3 regions of the Providencia sp. PROV003 genome follow, and region 3 is predicted to be linked to each of the others. Evidence: predicted binding sites of a transcription regulator. Region 3 holds the regulator's gene; each other region holds the start of a gene.
The links. Region 3 encodes Fur, which represses iron uptake genes when iron is present. Its sites were predicted from a motif close to ATAATAATGAGAACNACTATCAA; they were not measured.
Positions count from the first base shown of each region.

Region 1: the regulator Fur is predicted to act here: its motif matches at 1,298-1,320, upstream of M1F14_RS07530 (TonB-dependent receptor domain-containing protein).
Region 2: the regulator Fur is predicted to act here: its motif matches at 821-843, upstream of ftnA (non-heme ferritin).

Region 1 covers NZ_CP096369.1:1,626,834-1,629,117, forward strand. The annotation lists gene M1F14_RS07525 (S8 family serine peptidase) at 1-1,095, opposite strand, end outside; gene M1F14_RS07530 (TonB-dependent receptor domain-containing protein) at 1,336-2,284, shown strand, end outside.
Region 2 covers NZ_CP096369.1:2,921,305-2,923,588, forward strand. The annotation lists gene yebF (protein YebF) at 1-297, shown strand, start outside; gene M1F14_RS13340 (DNA polymerase III subunit theta) at 451-681, opposite strand; gene ftnA (non-heme ferritin) at 971-1,474, shown strand; gene copC (copper homeostasis periplasmic binding protein CopC) at 1,708-2,094, shown strand; gene copD (copper homeostasis membrane protein CopD) at 2,096-2,284, shown strand, end outside.
Region 3 covers NZ_CP096369.1:3,857,850-3,860,133, reverse strand. The annotation lists gene fur (ferric iron uptake transcriptional regulator) at 668-1,117, opposite strand; gene fldA (flavodoxin FldA) at 1,385-1,912, opposite strand; gene ybfE (LexA regulated protein) at 2,067-2,284, opposite strand, start outside.

The DNA.
Region 1 (2,284 bases), 2.2 Mb from region 3:
AACTGCTCCTTTATCAACCATGATTTTAATGCGTTCCCACCAACTTCGAATGGCTGTTGCCGGAAGCAATTTCTCATTAATTTTAAATTGTATATCTAGGCTAACAATGTCTCCGGGGGCGACGTGTTTAGTTAATATATCGAGGTCTCCAGTATCGTAAAAGTAGTATTGGCAATCATAGGCGATCCCCGTCACACCGAATGCATTATTGGCGGCGACAATACAACCTGTTGATGCAGTTCCATGGTTGCAGTCTTCAGTTTCAGGGCGGCTATAGACTACTGTTATTTTTGAATCTTTTAGATCTTCATGGTTTTTATATACGCCAAAATCTAAATGTCGAACTACCGCTTTTGAACCATTGACATGTTTATTCCATGCGTTGCGAATATTCATGCCTTTTGGGGCATCTAAATAAGTTTGTAAGTGATTAAAATTTGGTGTTATGTCATCAACATTATCTACCTGCTCGGTATTTTCTGGGGGATTCTGATTAAATGGTAACTGCGGAGGTGTATATAACGCCGTATTTGGGGTAACACAACAATATTCAACATATTCAAAAGTTTCAATTAGATTAGCAAGTTGTAATAGGCTCTCAAAATCAGTTTCCTTGTCATAAGTTACATAATCATATTGGCTGATGGGCTGGCTATTAGTTGAATTAACTGGGGCAATATTAATAGGTATTAAGTCTATTAACAATTTAGTTTCAAGTAAAGTATACTTGCCTTTTAGTACTTTGATATCTAACTTGTAATTATTTACCCCCGCTACTTTTTGATTAATTGTTTTTGTCTTTACTGGGCTGTTATATTCCTTAACTTGAGTTTGAATATTGTTTATATTGAAAGTGATCGCTTTTGAATTAAGTTTTTGCTTACTTTCACTTAGCGTTTCATATGTAACCTCAGCATGGTAATCTCCTGATTTATCTATGTTAAATAGGTGGTGATTTTCTTTGGTAATTATAGAGTCTATTTTATTATTATTTAAAAATAAACCAACCTCAACATTAGTTTCTTCTGCATTGTTAAAATTAACTAAAATCCCACTTAAATTAAAGTCTATATATTTATAAATTTTTATACTCATCGTATCTCTTTATATTAATAGTTATTGGTTGTTCATTGAATTGGTATTCTATTTAAGGTTTGTTTTTTACTTGTTGCAATATTAATAATTTACTAGTTATTAATGAAAAAAAATTCACAATATTAATTATGCTTTATTTATTTTTATTTTTGACAAATGTCATAGGGATATCTTCCTCCTTCAATTATTTTACCCATCACAAATGAAAATGATAATCATTACTATTTATGGGGTGAATATATGCCTTATCCATTAAAACAGCATAAATTAACGTACTATATTGCTTTAACCTTCAGTATCAGCACGTTAGCGACTACTAAAGTGGTGGCTGCTCAGCAACCGACAAAACCAGAGGTAATAATTGTCAATTCTTCTACGCAGCACAGCCGCTTAACCCCAAGCGAACAGCAAGAGAAAGAGAAACTTGAAAAAGTTGCTGGGGGAACAAACCTCGTGATGATAGAGAAAGACTCCCGCCTTGCCACATTACAGGATGCGCTTGATTACCAGCCAGGGTTAATTATTCAAAATTTTTTCGGTGGGATTGATCAGCCAAGACTAAATATCCGGGGGTCTGGGGTACAGAGTGCTCCTCTTGCTCGCGGTGTTTTATTATTACAAGACGGCTTACCAGCAACTGATGCAGATGGTAGTTTCCATATTAGTACACTAGAAATGCGGGATGCACGCATGGTCAGTGTACGTCGAGGAGCAAATAGCCTTAACCCTCAAAGTAATAGCCTTGGGGGGGAACTAGATGTTCTGTCTTATACCGGAAGAAATGAACAAGGTCGTTTACGCTATGAGTACGGCTCTCATGGGCGTGAAGCGCTACAAACGGCTTTTGGTGGTGTATCTGATAATGGGTTATTTGATGGGCGTGTTAATTTTACCTATGACCATTTTGATGGTTATCGTAAACATTCCTCCTCTCAACGAAAAACATTACGTAGTAATTTTGGCTATATTACTGATAATTTTGAGAATAGAACGTGGTTAAATTGGACGGACTTACGTTTTGATGTTGCTGGGCCTGTTTCTGAAGAAGTACTAAACGATAACCCTACCGAGGTCTACCCGATGGTATGGCTACGTGATCCGCATCGTAATGTTGAACAATTTCGGGTTGCTAACCGTTCCGATTGGCAGGTAGGTAACCAAGCCATAGGGGCAGGGCTATGGCATATTC
Region 2 (2,284 bases), 940 kb from region 3:
AGCGCAAACGATGAAGAAGGTAAAGCGGAACCCTTTGTCAGTTGTGGTACATTAACTGAACCACAGATTGCGGCTCAGGTTAAAAGTGATTTTATGCATAATCGGTTACCGCGTTGGGCAGAAGAGAAGGCCACGTTAGGTAAAAAGGCAGTTGCATGGGTCAATGATAGTGAAGTGACTAAAACTGAAACAGGCTATACTGTTCCATTGGTGGTGAGAGGGGCAAAATCTGACCTACGTTATTCTGTTTCGGTCGATTGCCAAAATAATACGGTTACCTATAACGCAACTAAATAGGCAGTTAATATTAGTTAACAAAGAAAAGACCCATTTTCTTTCGTATTAATGTAACTAAAGGGGAGCCGAAAAAGGCTCCCTTTTTTAGTGTATGGATAATAAATTTACTTCGTGACCAAATAAAAATATTGGGTAGTAAACCGAGTAATCAATTTAGCGATTTCTGGGTTCATAAGGCATACGCGCAAAATTTTGTGAAAGTTGGCGGTAATAAACCAACCTTTCTCTGAAATACTCCCTTAGGTGCTCGGGCTGTTCCCGTTCGACGGCTTCGGCGATGACGGCGACGTTATAGCGTTCTTTGAATGCAACACCGGAGGCTAAAAGGTCAACGTTGATCTTATCCATTTCATCTTTAGGTAATAAAGCAAGGTTGTAGTTCATTTTGGTTCTCAAAAGTTAATTCTCACTGATTTATTATAATGGGTTAATGAGAAAAAATCTCAATAGAATATTAAAAAATGATGTCGAAAAAATAAAGACGAATGATTGTTATCGTGATAATTAAAATATAAACCAAGAAAAGATAATGAGATTGATTATTATTGTTTTTAACAAAAGTTATTAATAATCAGTAAATTGGATTTTTTTGTTTTAAGATTGTTTTAGGGTTTTAATTATTGTAATACTGTGCATAATATAAGAATGAACGATTAACTGATAAGGCATAAATATGTTAACTACAGACATGGTCAATAAACTAAATGAGCAATTAAATCTTGAATTTTATTCTGCTAATCTTTATTTGCAAATGAGTGCTTGGTGTAGCGATAAAGGCTACGAAGGTGCAGCTGCATTTCTAAAGTCGCACTCACAAGAAGAAATGGAGCACATGCAGCGTTTATTTGATTACCTTAGCGATACAGGTGCATTACCTTTATTAGGGCAAATTGCAGCGCCTCCTGTTGCTTTCAAATCGATTGCAGATGTTTTCACCCAAACATATGAGCACGAACAATTAATCACACGCGAAATTAACAAACTGGCTCATTTAGCCATGACAACCCAAGACTATTCAACATTTAACTTCTTACAATGGTATGTTGCTGAGCAACACGAAGAAGAAAAACTATTTAAATCAGTATTGGATAAACTTGATATGGTTGGTGAATCTGGCAAGGCGTTATTCTTGTTAGATAAAGACTTAAAAAGCTTATCTGCAGCAACACATATCTAATTTGAAGCACTATCGGTATTTATTAAGTTAATATATCTATTTGAAGTATAAAGACCTTGTCAGGCTTGTGGCTATGAAAGTTTATTTCAATGACCACAAGCCTTTTTCTTTTCATTTTGTGTGAAAACTCACAGGATAGAGGGTCAAAACCTATTTTTAAGCGGTAAAACTGGTTTTTTTCCGTATAATGATTGGTAATAATTCTAAATTCACCTGCAAATTAAGGGGTTACTATGCCAATCTACCATATTAAATCTTCATGGCGTAAACTTAGCGCTATTGCCGTTTTGTTTTTAGGTATGTCCTTCCAACAAGCTTTTGCTCATGCTCATCTTAAAGACCAACTACCAGCTGAAGGTGCCGCGGTAGAGCAAGCACCTGAATCAATTACATTAAGCTTTTCTGAGGGGATTGAAGTTAATTTCACTAAAGTCAATATTGTTGGCCCTGAAAAAAATATTGTCAAAACAGGCAAGGCAGCATTAGACCCAAGTAATGACACTAAAGTTATTGTTCCTGTTGAGGATAAACTCGTTGCTGGTAAGTATGATGTTAATTGGAGTGTGGTCTCTGTGGATGGGCACAAAACAAAAGGGACTTATAGCTTTACAGTGAAATGATATGTCACTAGAAGCTTTTTATACGTTAATTCGTTTTATCCATTTTATCGCTGCAATATTGATGTGTGGTATGTCAATATTTGCAGTGCTTCTCAGTCGTGGGAAGTTTCGCTATTTATTAGTCCGTTACCTTAATAAAGGTATCTTCTTTTGCGCTATTATCACTTCATTAACAACCTTTGGTTGGTTG
Region 3 (2,284 bases):
TTACCTTTTTTTGATTGAAGTGTAAGATCAAGAACAAAATTGATAATACAAATGAAAATAAGGTGATGGCAGAGTAACTAAAAAACCATCCTATCAAAGTAAGAAACCAGAAGAAAAAACTAGTATTAAGAAAAAGGTAGGTTTTTTTCATCAGTTAATCTCTTACAAAATGACTAAAGCTACATAAATGAGTTTAGTCAAAAAAATGACTACATAAAAAAATGTAATATAACGTCTTCGTTACAGACTAAAGAATAACTGTAATTTAAGATAATACAATTATAATGAGTTAATAAACTAAATGCATATAAATTTTATATTATTGATATATTGGAAATCATCTATGATGATATTTATGTACCTATACTAATAAAGGCAGCATAATTTCTAATATAAGAAAATTCATATGTAAAATAATATAAAGGATTTGGGTTGAATTGCAACTTATTATCGAGCGCTAAATATGCAAGCTCTGTGCTGATATTTGGCGATTTAAGTGAAAGTTGTCAGAAGATTAGTGAGCTTAATCACCAATATAGTGTGAATAACAATATAATTTATGGAAATAAAAACCCCTGATAACATTTAGCAATAGCATGGTTATCAGGGGTTTTTCGTTTGTCGCTACTATGATTTATTCATAGGGTAGCAATACCTTGTGATTCTTTTACTCTTTTGCTTCGTGTGCGTCAGCATTTTCACGGCAATCACCATCTGCGCAATGGCCATATAGATATAAACTATGGTTAGATAATTTAATACCATGGCGAGCGGCGATATTTTTCTGGCGAGTTTCAATAGATTCGTCAGTAAACTCAATCACTTTGCCACAATCTAAACAGATTAAGTGGTCATGGTGATGCTGCTGAGTTAATTCGAATACAGATTTTCCACCCTCAAAGTTATGGCGGGTTACGATACCTGCATCATCAAACTGGTTTAATACACGGTATACGGTAGCTAGCCCGATCTCTTCGCCCATGTCGATCAGCTTTTTATAGAGATCTTCCGCACTGACGTGGTGGCACTCAGGCTCTTGAAGTACTTCCAAAATCTTAAGTCTTGGAAGAGTGACTTTGAGTCCAGCATTTTTCAATGCTTTATTGTTGTCTGTCATGCGGGTTTGTCCTGTATCTTAAATCATAAATTTAACAATAATGAGACGTTTTTAACATAAATTCAGTTGTCTTCTAAACTGTTTTACAATTATAGGCATGGAAAATAAAAATAGAAACCATGCTTTGTCTCATTATTTTGATAATCTCTTGAGAGCCTATCCTATTAGGATGCTTTATCGGCTATTTTAGACTAGATCACTTGTTTGAATGATGCGTTTAGAGCGACAAGTGAGCTGATCTATGGGTTAGGCTCTATTTCATATGCCTTAGCCGATAATTTCTGCTAAGGACATTTCTTCAGAGATTTGTTTTACCCATGCATCGACACGTTCATCAGTTAGTTCAGGCTGACGATCTTCATCAATGGCTAAACCAATAAAGTGATTGTCATCTGCCATACCTTTGGATACTTCAAAGTGGTAACCTTCAGTTGGCCAATGACCCACAATAACAGCACCACGAGGTTCGATGATATCGCGAATGGTTCCCATCGCATCACAGAAATATTCTGCGTAGTCTTCTTGGTCTCCACAACCAAATAAGGCGACAAGTTTACCTTCAAAATCAATTTCTTCGAGAGTTGGGAAAAAATCATCCCAATCACATTGAGCTTCACCATAATACCAAGTAGGAATACCCAGAAGTAGAATGTCAAAAGCTTCGATATCTTCTTTGCTACATTTAGCAATATCATGAACTTCTGCTACATCTTTGCCTAGTCTTTCTTGGATCATTTTGGCAATATTTTCTGTGTTACCTGTGTCACTTCCGAAGAAAATGCCTATGACTGCCATAAAGTGATTAACCTCTTGTTTTTCTAAGGGAGATAGAAGTTAGTGCTGATCTTCTATAGCTCTTTTAGAACGAAAATAAATATAATATTACGCCTTATTCTGGCGAAAAAATGCGTCTAAGTCTGTCAAATTTGTGTGATTTATCAAGATGACACTATTTGCGTATCGCTTCATTAACCTGTTCAAGTTGTGACATCAAAATTTCTTCGATCAATTCACTACGGCTTATATTTTTATCTTCAGCTAATTGGTTCAATACAGCGACAGCTTCTTCATTCAGTTTTAACTCAACTCTACGCAATCCTTTGACTTTATCGCGTTTTAGCTGGTTACGTTTGTTGATCCTTAATTGTTCATCCCGTGATAGCGGGC